2 linked regions of the Planctopirus limnophila DSM 3776 genome follow. The main gene of each other region encodes a partner of the protein of the gene in region 2 in a complex. Links are inferred from orthologs where the notes say so. Each region holds a gene or a part of one and is shown on either strand. Other genes may lie near its edges.

Evidence for each region.
Region 1: the proteins of accD (region 2) and accB are in contact, whole or in part, in a solved structure (PDB 8UXZ), measured with the Escherichia coli proteins. The link is inferred for Planctopirus limnophila DSM 3776 from one-to-one orthologs.

Annotation. Positions count from the first base shown.
Region 1 is NC_014148.1:77,970-83,280, reverse strand. The notes cover bases 1-2,785. They hold accB (acetyl-CoA carboxylase biotin carboxyl carrier protein), read left to right. Parts: upstream 1-1,033; coding sequence 1,034-1,537; downstream 1,538-2,785. Other genes in these bases: accC (acetyl-CoA carboxylase biotin carboxylase subunit), read left to right, coding at 1,822-2,785; PLIM_RS00335 (M24 family metallopeptidase), read left to right, coding at 1-812. Also shown: more of accC, read left to right, coding at 2,786-3,168; PLIM_RS00320 (6-phosphofructokinase), read left to right, coding at 3,286-4,320; nickel pincer cofactor biosynthesis protein LarB, read left to right, coding at 4,495-5,311. UniProt on the Escherichia coli protein: This protein is a component of the acetyl coenzyme A carboxylase complex; first, biotin carboxylase catalyzes the carboxylation of the carrier protein and then the transcarboxylase transfers the carboxyl group to form malonyl-CoA.
Region 2 is NC_014148.1:839,124-847,135, forward strand. What follows is about bases 2,579-5,537. They hold accD (acetyl-CoA carboxylase, carboxyltransferase subunit beta), read left to right. Parts: upstream 2,579-3,608; coding sequence 3,609-4,466; downstream 4,467-5,537. Other genes in these bases: PLIM_RS22330 (histidine phosphatase family protein), read left to right, coding at 2,579-3,328; PLIM_RS03480 (sulfatase), read right to left, coding at 4,551-5,537. Outside these bases: PLIM_RS03450 (HD domain-containing protein), read right to left, coding at 1-166; gap (type I glyceraldehyde-3-phosphate dehydrogenase), read left to right, coding at 567-1,589; rpe (ribulose-phosphate 3-epimerase), read left to right, coding at 1,818-2,522; more of PLIM_RS22330, read left to right, coding at 2,528-2,578; more of PLIM_RS03480, read right to left, coding at 5,538-6,158; PLIM_RS03485 (hypothetical protein), read left to right, coding at 6,305-6,529; PLIM_RS03490 (putative sugar nucleotidyl transferase), read right to left, coding at 6,720-8,012.

The DNA.
Region 1 (5,311 bases), 760 kb from region 2 along the record:
CGCTCGGGTTTGAATCTCAGCATGTCTCGTTCGCACTCCACCAGGATTGGGCCAATCGCCTGAAATCAATCACGCTGGTGCCCACCACAGATCTGGTTGAACAACTGCGCTGCATCAAAGATCCCTCCGAGATCGCTGAGACCCGCGAAGCTGTGCAGATGGCTCAGCGCGGGTTTGAAGTTGTGAAGTCACTCTTTGTTCCCGAGATGACCGAAGCGGCGATTGCAGCCGATCTGGAACATGCGATGCGGCGATTTGGTGCTGCCAAGGTCGCATTTGATCCCATTATTGCCGTGGGGCCTCGAGCTGCCCTACCCCACGCACGGGCAGGTAACAGCCAACTTTCCGAAGCGGGCTTCGTATTGCTCGACTGGGGTGCCAGCACTCCCAAAGGATACAAAAGTGATATCACTCGCGTGGTCGCCACTGGTAAAGTTCCAGCACAGATTGAAAAGGCTTATCGAGTGGTGCTAGCCGCGCAACTGGCAGCGATTGCACTCATCCGGCCCGGTGCCAGTTGTCAGGAAATCGATACGGCCGCCCGCAAAGTCATCGAAGACGCCGGTTATGGAAAATACTTTGGTCATGGTCTGGGCCACGGAATCGGCCTGGATGTGCATGAGAATCCTCGCTTCAGCCCGATCTCAACCGACGAGCTGAAAGTCGGCCAGATTGTGACTGTGGAGCCAGGCATCTACTTCCCGGAACTGGGCGGAATCCGGATTGAGGACGACGTACTGGTCACAAAAGATGGCCACGAAGTTTTAACGAGCCTGCCGAAATCCTTTGAAGAGTTTCAGGCAAGGCGATAAAACCGCAGTTTAACCATACATGCGTATATTATTCTTGTGTTGTTTTGGCACTTGAACCCTCCGAATTGCCATCGCTGAGGTGTGAAACAGAGGGGAGTGAGTTGCGAAGATGGGCACGATTGACGAAGGTAAAGCGGGTTTTGGCAGGTGATCTCCGGCGCAATTCGTCCGGTCTTATCACTCATTATTGATATGTCCTAACTCTTCGAGGAATTTTCGGGATGTCCGAAGCATCACCAGCGAGCGGCGAGCCGTTCGATCTGCAGAAGCTCCAGCAGTTATTTGAACTCATGGAGAAGCATGATCTGAGTGAAGTCAATTTGAAGAACGGGCCAGAGCATATTCGTCTGCGCCGCGGCTCAAGCACGGTGACCGTGGCGGCTCCAGCCCCCACCTATCTCCCTGCTCCAGCAGCGCCTGTGGCCTCGGCTCCGGCAGCCGCTGCACCTGCTGTTGCCACTTCAGCAGCACCTGCTGCGGAAGCCGGTCTGATTGATATCAAGAGCCCGACAGTGGGGACCTTCTATACGTCACCAACACCAGAAGACCCAGCCTTCGTGAATGTGGGTTCGACAGTGGGCCCGCAAACTGTGGTGTGCATTATTGAGGCGATGAAGGTCTTCAACCAGATTCCAGCGGAAGTCAGCGGCACAATTGCGGCAGTGCTTGTGAAGAATGGCGATCCCGTGGAATACGGTCAGCCACTGTTCCGTGTTCGACCATAGTTTCGGTCCGCAGGATGGATCGCCCGGAGTACGTTGCCTGTTTGTGAGCGAACAGCTGTGCAACACGGAAGTTTCGACGCATTCAGGCAACTGGCTCTTACGCGGTCTATCTTCATATCGAGAGTTCAACCCGGCTCAATTGGTCAGCTGAATCGATCAAGAATCGTTGTGTTGAGCGGGTTGTCAGAGAGCAGTTCTCAGTCAGAACGACTGAGGGCCACTCGAAACGAAGTAATCGCATCAGGTTTCGACACCTAAGTTTTTGCTGATGGACACGACCAGCCATGTTTCAACGGATTTTAGTAGCCAACCGTGGCGAGATTGCTCTTCGAATCATTCGTGCCTGCCGCGAAATGGGGATTCAGACAGTCGCTGTTTTCAGTGAGGCTGATCGTCACGCGGATTACATTCGCCTGGCAGACGAAGCGTATTGCATCGGGCCGGCACAATCGGCGAACAGCTATCTGCTGATCAATCGCATCATCAGTGCGGCAGAAGTGGGCAATGTCCAGGCGATTCATCCCGGGTATGGTTTTCTTTCCGAGAACGAACACTTTGCCGAAGTCTGCCGCAGTTGCAACATTGAGTTTATCGGCCCTCCGCATGAGGCCATGGCGAAGCTGGGTGATAAAGTCACTGCCAAAGAAATCGCCAAATCGGCTAAGGTGAATCTCGTTCCAGGCAGTGATGGACTGATTACCGACGAAGAAACCGCCATTGGTATTGCCAACAAGATTGGCTATCCGGTTCTGATCAAAGCGACCGCCGGTGGTGGTGGCAAAGGGATGCGTGTCGCACGTAACGACATCACTTTGAAGGCAGGCCTTAAGCAGGCAGCTCTCGAAGCGGAAAAGGCCTTCAACAACGCAGGCGTCTACCTCGAAAAGTACATCGAGAATCCGCGCCACGTGGAAGTGCAGATTCTGGCGGATCAGCATGGCGAAGTGCTGCATTTGTGGGAACGCGATTGTTCGACACAGCGCCGCCATCAGAAGATGATTGAAGAATCACCTGCACCCAACTTGCCCAACAACGTTCGAGAAGAACTTTGCAAAGCAGCGGTTCGTCTCGTGAAAACGGCAGGTTACACCAATGCCGGTACTTGTGAGTTTATTGTCGATAAAGATAACAACTTCTACTTTATTGAAGTGAATGCCCGTATTCAGGTCGAGCACCCAGTCACTGAGCAGGTTACGGGAATCGACCTCATTCGGCAGCAGATCCGGGTGGCTGCCAATGAACCACTGGGGATCAAGCAGAAGCAGGTTCCCTGCAATGGTCACGCAATTGAAGTGCGTATCAATGCTGAAGATCCGGATAATGATTTCCGCGGATCACCGGGGAAAATCACGAAGCTCCGTATTCCCGGTGGATTGGGCGTGCGCTGGGATTCCCATGTCCATGAAGGCTATGTCATCCCTCCGTACTACGATTCGATGATCGGCAAGCTGATTGTGCACAAGCCTACCAGGCTCGAAGCCATTGCCTGCATGAAGCGCTGCCTCGATGAACTGGTGCTCGAAGGTGTCAAAACCACAATTCCGCTGCTGAAGCGTATCTTCAATCACTCGGCATTTGTCGAAGGCAAGATGTACACCACGTTCGTCGAGCAGGAACTGGTTGGCAGATAACCAACGCTTTTGATCTGATAGACATCGCTGTAAGCCAACGACAAGTGACAGCTGATTGAGCCTTTGTTCCAGAGTTTGCAGCAGGCCATAGAGACAGCAACAGTAGAGGCAAATCGTATGAAAGTTGGAATTCTCACTGGCGGTGGAGATTGCCCCGGCTTGAATGCCGTCATTCGTGGTGCAGTCCGGGTGATTGGCAATGCAGGTGGCGAAGTCATTGGCCTGCAGCGCGGCTGGCGCGGTGCTATCGACGGGATTGGCACGCCACTGACGCTGGAGAATACCGCGGACATTCTCTGGAAGGGTGGCACCATTCTGGGTTCTTCCCGTACCAACCCTTACAAGAACCCAGAAGATGTCAAAAAGCTGCTGGCCAGTTACGAGCGGTTGGGCCTCGATGCTCTGATTGCCATTGGTGGTGACGACACGTTGGGCGTGGCCAATAAACTCTATAACGACCACAAGCTCAATACGATTGGCTGCCCCAAGACGATCGACAACGATCTCTCCTGCACCGATGTGACCTTCGGTTTTGACACTTCGATTAACATCTGTATGGAGTCGATTGATCGTTTGCGGACGACGGCCGAATCGCACCAGCGGATCATCGTCGTGGAAACGATGGGACGCCACGCGGGCTGGATTGCCTGCGAAGCCGGGATGGCTGGCTCTGCAGACTACATTCTTGTTCCGGAAATGAAGGTCGATATCGAGGCCATGTGCAACGTCCTCAAGAAACGTCGCGAAGCCGGCAAAATGTGGGGCATCGTGGTCGCCAGTGAAGGAGCTGTGATTGCACCAGAAGAAGGCTATGTCACATCGAATGCCAAGGTCGACGACTTCGGGCATGTCAGCCTGGGTGGTGTCGGCGAACTGGTGGCCTCGATCATTGAAAAGCGGACAGGAATCGAAACCCGCCATGTGATTCTCGGACACCTCCAGCGTGGTGGCACACCATCAGCTTATGATCGTGTTCTCGGAACACGTCTGGGTGTGGGAGCCGGGCGACTGGTCATCGCGAAGAAGTTTGGCCGGATGGTGGCTCTGCAGGGAACATCGATTGTGGACGTCGCACTGCAGGATGCCGTCGGCAAGCTGAAGACACTCGACCCGTCATTTTATCAGGATGCTGCCGAGTTCTTCACAGTCTAGTTTCGTGTGTAGGGTGCATGCACATGTAGGGTGCATGAGAATGCACCAGTTGGGGTAAAGTACGACAACCATCGATTGGCAAAGTCGAGGTACATCCTGCAACTCGGCTAACGTCTTTTTTGCCATTCATCTTCGAACAAATGGTTGAGTAACGATTGAACGAGGTGAATAACCATGCACAATTCGCCTCGGAATCCATCCGCAGATTCTGATCCATTAGAAGTATCTGTTCATCAAAGCCAGTCGTCGCTTCTTCCCCAGGAAAAAAGTCTGTGGGAGCTGTTATCCACGTGGCGAAATGGTGACTTGAGTGATGATGATCTCAAAGCGCAATTGCCACTCCTCGATGCCTGGCGATTACATACCGGCGGTGAACTGAGGCTCGATCTGGGCCGATATTCGCGCTGCGGTGTTCCCGAGGTGATCTATGGGCCAGGCAAGCGGCCTGATCAGATCGTCGAAGCTTTTGAGCTTTTGGCCAGATCCCAGCAGCCGGCATTGGCGACTCGATTGACGCCGGATCAGGCCGAAGCATTGCTGATGGCATTTCCTGCGGCGACTGTCAACAGCCTGGCCCGCACGGTTTCACTGGGAAGCCTGCCACGGCATGAGCGAACCGTCTGTGTGGTCACTGCCGGGACGAGCGACCGCCCGGTCGCGGAAGAAGCTGCTGAAACGGCTCGCTGGCTCGGGGCGCCGGTGGAGTTAATCTGCGATGTGGGAGTCGCAGGACCGCAGCGATTGCTGGCGGAATTGCCCCGCTTGCGACAGGCTGCTGTGGTGGTGGTGGTCGCTGGGATGGAGGCCGCTTTGCCTTCGGCAGTGGCTGGCTGGGTGGCAGTCCCTGTGATTGCTGTCCCGACGAGTGTCGGCTACGGAGCCAATTTTGGAGGTCTGGCAGCCGTGCTCTCGATGCTCAACAGTTGTGCTGCCAACGTCACCGTGGTCAATATCGACGCCGGGTTCAAGGGAGGGTACGTGGCCGGCTTGA
Region 2 (8,012 bases):
CGGGAGCATTGAAGCTTCTGGCGAAGTGAGCAGCTTGCAGGGCATGCTCACGCTGAGTAACGGCCTCTTTGCCATAATTGGAATCGCCATGCTGAGCAAAGAGATTCACGATGGATTCCATCACCTGTTGAGGCGATTCGCTGCCGCATGTTCCCGTGGTCGCCATGATGATCACTCCGTATTCATTCCAAGGACAATCAACGATCCATGAAGGCAGTGGCCACACCAATGGCTGATAACACGGCAGGATCGAACTTCTTTACACGATTACCCTGACAATATCGCGTGGAATGTTATCGACTTTCAATGCCATAATGTTTCCTTATGAGAAAATTCATCGAGTCGGTGAACTTGAACTTGCGCGGCCTGTTGAGGCTGTGTGGAATTGACGTCGAGATGGTGAGAAGCAGTTATCGCATTGGTGATGGTGGATGCGTTGTGTCAGCACCTTGTTGACGGCATTGCGCAGCCGTATACTCTTCGACGCATAAGAAAGATCGTCTGCGAACTGTCCGACTTCGTTGTTGAGACATGTCCAGACTGTACTTCAGTTGAGGAGTGTGCTTGTGGCCCCGGTGAAGGTTGGCATCAACGGTTTTGGACGTATTGGGCGTGTCGCATTTCGTGCAATGGCAGCCCGCCCGGAAGAATTTGAAATTGTCGCCGTCAACGACCTGGGTAAGCCTGATTCTCTCGCTATGCTCCTGAAGTACGACAGCGTTCATGGCCGATTCCCTGGAACTGTGGAAGTCGATGGCGACTCAATCGTCGTCAACGGCAAGAAGGTCAAAGTGGTCGCTGAACGCGATCCCCGCCAGCTTCCCTGGAAGGCAATGGGCGTCGAGATCGCTCTCGAGTCGACTGGTTTCTTCACTGCTCGTGCGAAGGATGGAAAGCCTGGTTACGACAGCCATCTGGAAGCTGGTGCCCGCAAGGTCATTCTTTCTGCACCTGCCAAGGATACACCTGACCTGACCGTCGTGGTGGGCGTCAACGACAATCAGCTCACTCCCGAGCACAAGTGCATCTCGAATGCCAGTTGCACCACCAACTGCCTGGCTCCCGTGGCGAAGGTGCTGCACGAAAACTTTGGCATCGTCAAGGGTTTGATGACCACTTGCCACGCCTACACCAACGACCAGCGTCTCGCTGACCAGTTGCACGATAACATTCATCGCTCACGAGCTGCCGCCGTGAATATTATCCCCACATCGACCGGTGCCGCTAAGGCCGTCGGTGAAGTTCTGCCAGAACTCAATGGCAAGCTGACCGGGATTTCGCTGCGAGTCCCTGTGCCTTGCGGCAGCATTACCGACCTGGTCGCCGAACTTGGCAAGGACGTGACTGTTGATGAAGTGAATGCTGCTGTGAAAGCTGCTGCCGAAGGCCCGCTGAAGGGAATTCTGCAGTACAACACCGATCCCATCGTTTCGAGCGATGTGATTGGTAATGCTCACAGCTCGATTTTCGACGCTCCCTGGACCATGGTTCTCCAGAAGCGGATGATCAAGATTCTGAGCTGGTACGACAACGAGTTTGGCTATTCCAACCGGACAGCCGACCTCATTGCCAAGGTTGCCAAGCTCTAATTGGATGATGATGACCACCAGGGCGGATGGCTCTGGTGGTCATTTTTTACTCTTCACTGGTCGATGAGCGCGAGTTCAATGATCAGAATCTCTGGCTGAGGATATGTCCTCGGCCCTGTCGGTCTGACGGTTTCTTTGGAATCCGTGGATGATTTAGCCAGTCTGCATCGAAAAAATGATGCAGGTCTGGTTTCCGACAGCCAATGATGGTTTGTCCTCAGGTACTGTATGGTTCCGAATCCTTCTCGACTTGATGCGGCATTGGGTAGCCAGATCCCTGTGATCGCTCCGTCAATGCTCAAAGTCGATTTTGCAGATCTCGCGACAGAAGTCAGTCGGTTGGAAGAGGCCCATGCACATCTGCTGCACTGGGATGTGATGGACGGGAACTTTGTTCCCAATCTGTCGTATGGAGCCATGCTGATTGCCAGTGTCCGCAAGAGAACGTCCTTGTTCTTTGACGCACACCTGATGATTGCTCATCCGGAAAAGTATGTGGATGAGTACTTAGCCGCCGGATGTGACGCCATCACAGTTCATATTGAAGCGGCACCAGAGCCTGCCGAGATTCTCCAGAGAATTCGTGCAGGGGGTGCGCATGCTGGTCTGGCGATTAACCCGCATACACCACTTTCGCACCTCGAGCCATGGCTTGATCAATGCGATCTGGTTCTGGTGATGAGTGTGCAGCCCGGGTTTGGCGGTCAGAAATTTATGCCCGAGGTGCTTGATAAAGTTCGCGCTTTGCGAAGCCGGCTCGCACCACATGTCCGGCTTTCGATTGATGGCGGGATAGGAACGACGACGATTGCTGCAGCATCAGCTGCGGGGGCACGCCTGTTTGTTGCAGGAAGTGCAATTTTTGATGTCAGCGATTATGCCATTGCCATGAGGCAACTGGAGCAGTTGGCATCTTCTTCTTTGGAGTGTTGAGGCATATGTCTCGCTGTTCACACGTTGTTCTGGTGCAACCAGGGGCAACGGAATTGTGTTCACAAATGCGTGTTGTTGGTGGGCTCGATGTTTCGCTTTCTCCCCGAGGGATTGAGCAAGTCGCTGCGACGGGAACTTTTCTTCACGAACTGGTCACCAAAGATCTGGCTGTCGGGGCGATTTACTCGTCAGACTCCGGGCCCGCTTTCGAAGCTGCCCAGATCCTGGCCACTCAATTGGGTTTTCCAATTGTTGCTACACCTTTGCTGGCCAATCAGTCGCTGGGATTGTGGGAAGGCCTGCAGAGGTCAGAAATCGAGCGGAAGTATGGACGCCGATTCTGTTCGAAAGGTGCCTTTCTGGATGTGGAATCGCCTCCCGAAGGAGAAGCTGGCGATGATGTGCGCCAGCGTGTCGCCACGATCTTGAAAAAGGCCACCAGACGGTATCTGGGATTGATCATTATGGCCGATGATCCGCTGATTCGCTATGTGCGGGAGTTTCTGTCGCCAGCCGAAACGATGATTCTGGAAGCTCCTGAGAAGGGAAATTCATCGTCTCAGACTGCTCCCGAATTGCAGAAATCTACCAGTTCCCTGGGCGAATCTGGCCATGAGCTGTCGACAGTTAAAGTGGCAGAAGTTGATCATTGCCACTGCGAATTATTAACAATCTGCAACACGATCCCGGCACCACGGATGGCCAGTCGCTGGTCAATTTTCAGTGGCTGGATGGGGCAGTCATCTGTTGCCAATTCCAACTCAGTGACAGCAGTGACAGCAGTGACAGAATCGCAGACCATTTAAGTGCGTGGATATCAGGCTGAGGCATTTCCAGCATTGCCGTGAAAAAAATTGATCCCGGTTTGTTCACGACCTGTCGTGTACTCTCGGCAAAATTTCCCGTTTTCGTTATACTGCCACGCATGAAAGTCTGTGGCCAAAGGACATTTCCGCCGACAGTCAACGTACGAAAACCGTGTTCCTGTGAGATCATCGGAACAAGCGATACCCTGGACATCGAAATTCAACAGTCAGTATCCTGAGCAGATTAATTTGTCAGGGCTTACTGGGGTAAGGATCATCAATGAGCACCGGCGCACCCTTGGACGCAATCACTTCCAATGGCCAGATGCGACCTAAGCGGGGCGTCCCTGACGGTCTGTGGATTCAATGTGAATCGTGTAAGGCGACCGTCTTTCGCAAGCAGGTGGAGAAGAATTTCCACCTTTGCCCCGAATGCGACCACCATTTTTATGTTCCGACGGCTGAACGCATTGCCCAACTGCTGGATGAAGACAGTTTTGAAGAGTGGTTCAGTGAGTTGGCCCCCAAGGATGTTCTGGGCTTTGTCGATTCACGGCCCTATCACGAGCGACTGAAGGCCGAGCAGAAGAAAACGGGCATGCGCGATGCCTGTACGGTGGGCCGAGGTTATATGCGTGGCCGACCATTGGTCTTTGCCACGACAGATTCTGCTTTCATCATGGGGTCGATGGGATCAGTGGTCGGCGAAAAGCTGACGCGTGCGGTCGAGAAGGCCACCGAATTAAAACTGCCACTGGTGATTGTTTCCGGCTCTGGTGGCGGCGCCCGTATGCATGAAGGGATTGTCTCTTTGATGCAAATGGGTAAAGTCTCTGCGGCACTCGCTCGCTATCACGAAGCGGGTGGATTGTTTATCTCCGTGCTGACGAACCCGACGATGGGTGGTGTGGCTGCCAGTTTTGCTTCGCTCGGTGATATTACCATTGCTGAGCCCAAGGCCCTGATTGGTTTTGCCGGCCCGCGTGTGGTCAAAGCAACCTGCAAAATTGAACTTCCTGATGATTTTCAGACCAGCGAGTTCCTGCTGAAGCATGGCTTTGTCGATCGCATTGTCTCCCGGCCGCAATTGAAGCAGGAACTGGTGCGGATCATCGACTACTGTTCCAAGTCGTGGTGATCGGTCTATATGCAGAGCACATGCTCTCTGTTCTCTGTAAACTTTGAGATCTGCCAAACACCTCTTAAACGAGGCGGAGCAGGACTAATCTCGCAGAGGTGCCAGAACGGGAGGCCAGTCCTTGTCAGAGACTTCGGGAGTGACGCCACCCGGAGGAAGTGACTTGCCAACCGCCTCTTTCAAGAGAGCCGAAAGCTCGGTGATTTTGGCGGCGTATTCAGGTTTTTCGGCCAGGTTATTCAACTCTTTGGGGTCCGCCAAGTGATCGTACAACTCACGACCCCGCTGGCCATCATCCCATTCCGTGTAGCGGTACTTGTCGGTTCTCAGGCTGTAGCCAAAAAACCGATTGCTGGTGGGCTGTGGTTGAGGAACTGACGCAGCGGTTCCCTTTTTGGCTGCGGCTCCCGCACGATTGGGATTTCCTTGATTCCGCATGACCTGAGTCAACGCCCAGCCGCGACCTTTGGCCTGCGGATCAGTCAGCAACGAAACCAGCGATTGGCCTTGCAGACTGGCGGGAGTGGGAATGTTCGCCAGCTTTGCCAAAGTTGGATAAAGATCCACTTGAGAAACGGGTTCTGTAACCACCTGGCCAGCCTTGGAGATTCCGGGAGCAGAAATCAGCAGTGGGACTCGGGCACTTTCTTCGAACAGACTTTGCTTCTGCCAGAGACCATGCTCCCCGAGGTGATAGCCATGATCACTGGTGAAAACGACAATCGTGTTGTCGGCGAGGCCATTCTCTTTCAGCGAGGCCAGGACTCGCCCCACCTGGGCATCCATGAAGCTGATGCTGGCAAAATAGGCTTGCAGGATTTCCTGCCGCATGGGATCGGTAAGTTGATCCTGCTCTTTCTTGGCACTGGCCAGTGCCGGCTTCGGGATATCGAGTTGATCTTCCTGGATGCCGGGGATCAAAGGCATTTGAGGTCGATCATACCAACCGAAATAAGGTTCGGCAGGAGCCACGAATGGTGTGTGTGGGCGATAGAAGCCAACTGCCAGAAAGAACGGCTGCTGCGGATGCTGAGCAAAACGTTTGAGTAAAAGTTCGGCTTCGGTGGCGACCTTGCCATCGGTATGTTCGAGATCCTTGCCGGGGGATGCATACCAACTCAGTGTGCCACCAAATTGCCGGGGTGTGAGAGTGTGAATCTTGTCTTCTTCCTGCAGGTGATCGATCCCTGCGGGATTGATTTTCAGTTCCCACGAAGCCGGGTCGTCATGACCATCCGTCCCGATCGATGTCGGAACGTTGTAGTGATAAAGTTTGCCAATTCGAGCGGAGAAATACCCAGCCTTGCGAAACTGTTCGGGGAGACTGGAGTGCTGAGGGATCGATTGCCGGAAGATCTGCGAGTTCTGCAGAATACCGGTCGAGTTGGGGTACAGACCCGTCAGAATGGAATTGCGACTGGGGCCGCATAAAGGAAAGGTGCAGTAGGCTTTGTCGAAGCGAACTGATTGCTGAGCGAGTCGATCGATGTGAGGCGTTTTGACAAGAGGATGACCATAGCATCCCAGAGAGTTATTCAGATCATCAGCGATAATGAAAAGGATGTTCGGACGGGCTGTTTTCTGAGAACTGACGGCTGGTGATGGATCTTCGGCAAGAAGTGGGGAGACCGCGTGTATAATGAAAAAAGCGATTCCCAAAGAGACAGACAGGCCAGCAAAGCGGTGGATCATGGGGAACTCCTGCAATGAACTGCGGCATTGGTGTGAATTCTCAGTGGCATCAAGCACAGCTTGGCAGATATCCCGCGAAATCGCATAACGAATTTTGATCATCTGCCACGATTTTGCTGCGAACAAAGAGAAAGTGAGGTCATCCCATGCAGTGCAACATCGATCAGAAGGGACGCCGGGTCCGCATGATTGGCGGTATTGTTTGTACGATTGGCGGACTGGTCTGCCTGGGTGTGGCCATTGCCGGACTGGCGGTGATTGCGATGGTCTGTACCGGGATTGCCCTGCTGATTTCGGGGGCATTTCAAATTTATGAGGCCCGCAAAGGCTGGTGTGCCATTCGCGCGATGGGCTTCAAGACCCCGATTTAGGTTGGATGGGGACTTGTTGGTGCGTGCGAACACATTCTCATCATGACGAGTCGACAAATCCCAGAAATCAATAGAGCGTTGGGTTCAGTCAAGCATGCTTGCTCGAAGCCGCAAGCATGGCACACAAATTACTCTTAATCGACGAATCCGAGTCAGGTGTTCATTGCTCTCGATTCGATGGAATATCGCTCTATTGGTTCTGTCTGGAAGTTTCGATTGATCGAGACGACTGGCGTGCCAGGGCTTTCTGGCGTTCGGGTTTCGTGGCATGCCAGACAGATCGAAGCATTCTTTCCTGAGCGATCGAAAACTCTACGCCACGACGGCTCATGGCAATGGCTGCCGTTTCGAGCAGGGGTTCGATGCTGGATAGCTCTTCGATCTCTCCGTGCCAGAATCGGGTAAACGAGGGAATATGTTTGGGGAGGAGTTCGCCCGCCGGGAGAATCATACTCATCACGCCCACGGCACTTCCCGTATTGAACATGCTCCCCAGACCCGTTTTCACGTGGTCGGCAAGAAAGCAGCCCACCTTTTTCTCACCCGTTGCGATCGATGTGCCACCAATGGGGACGGAGACATTCGAGTAATCGTTTTTCAAGTCGCTATTGGTCGTAATGGCCCCCAGATTCACCCACGAGCCGACATAGCTGTGGCCCAGAAAGCCATCGTGGTACTTGTTCGAGAAGCCTTGGAAGACGGAATTCTCGATCTCTCCACCCACCCGGCACATGGGGCCAAAACTGGTACCCGCGCGGAGGTTCGTACGGAAAAGTTGAGTCCCCGGGCCAACATAACAGGGGCCTTCCATACGGGTAAACGCCTGAATGACGGCATCGCGGTCGATGTAAATGGGGCCACCCGTCGTATCGAAGACGACAAAAGGATCGACTTTGGCAGATTCATGAACCCACAGCGCTTGCGTTGGCCCCACGATTGTGAAGGTCTGGTTTGGATGAGCTTTCAGTTCACTTGAGGATGATTGTCGGAAGGCATGATCCTCACAGATCTGCTGCTCATTCTCATTGACCAGATTCCATGGTCTTCGCAGGATCTTTCCGGGTGAGACGACTCGCTTGCGAGATTGAGCCAGCCGGACGAGCGATTCGTCGAGGTGATGATCGAGTAGCAAGGTGGCTTCGAGTGGATCGCAAACTAGCCAGGCGATTTCTCCATCGACGATTCCCACAGATTCATCGCTGAATTCCGGGACTTCTGCGGGATTGCAGAGCCATTGACCATTCAGCAACAGTGTGTGACCACCAGCCAGCCAGCGGGCATCATTGACGTAAGCATCGGGATGGGATTCGCGATACGTTTCGAGAAGGTGCGGACGAATAATCGCCCCCCATTCATCCGGCTGCAAAACTTTCAGCCAGCGTTCACGTGTGGAAAAGTGGCCTGTCAGCAACTCGAACACGGGACGGACCCAGACGAGTGGCTCAAGAGCTGATGAAGCGGAGTTTTCAAAAATTGCCAGACG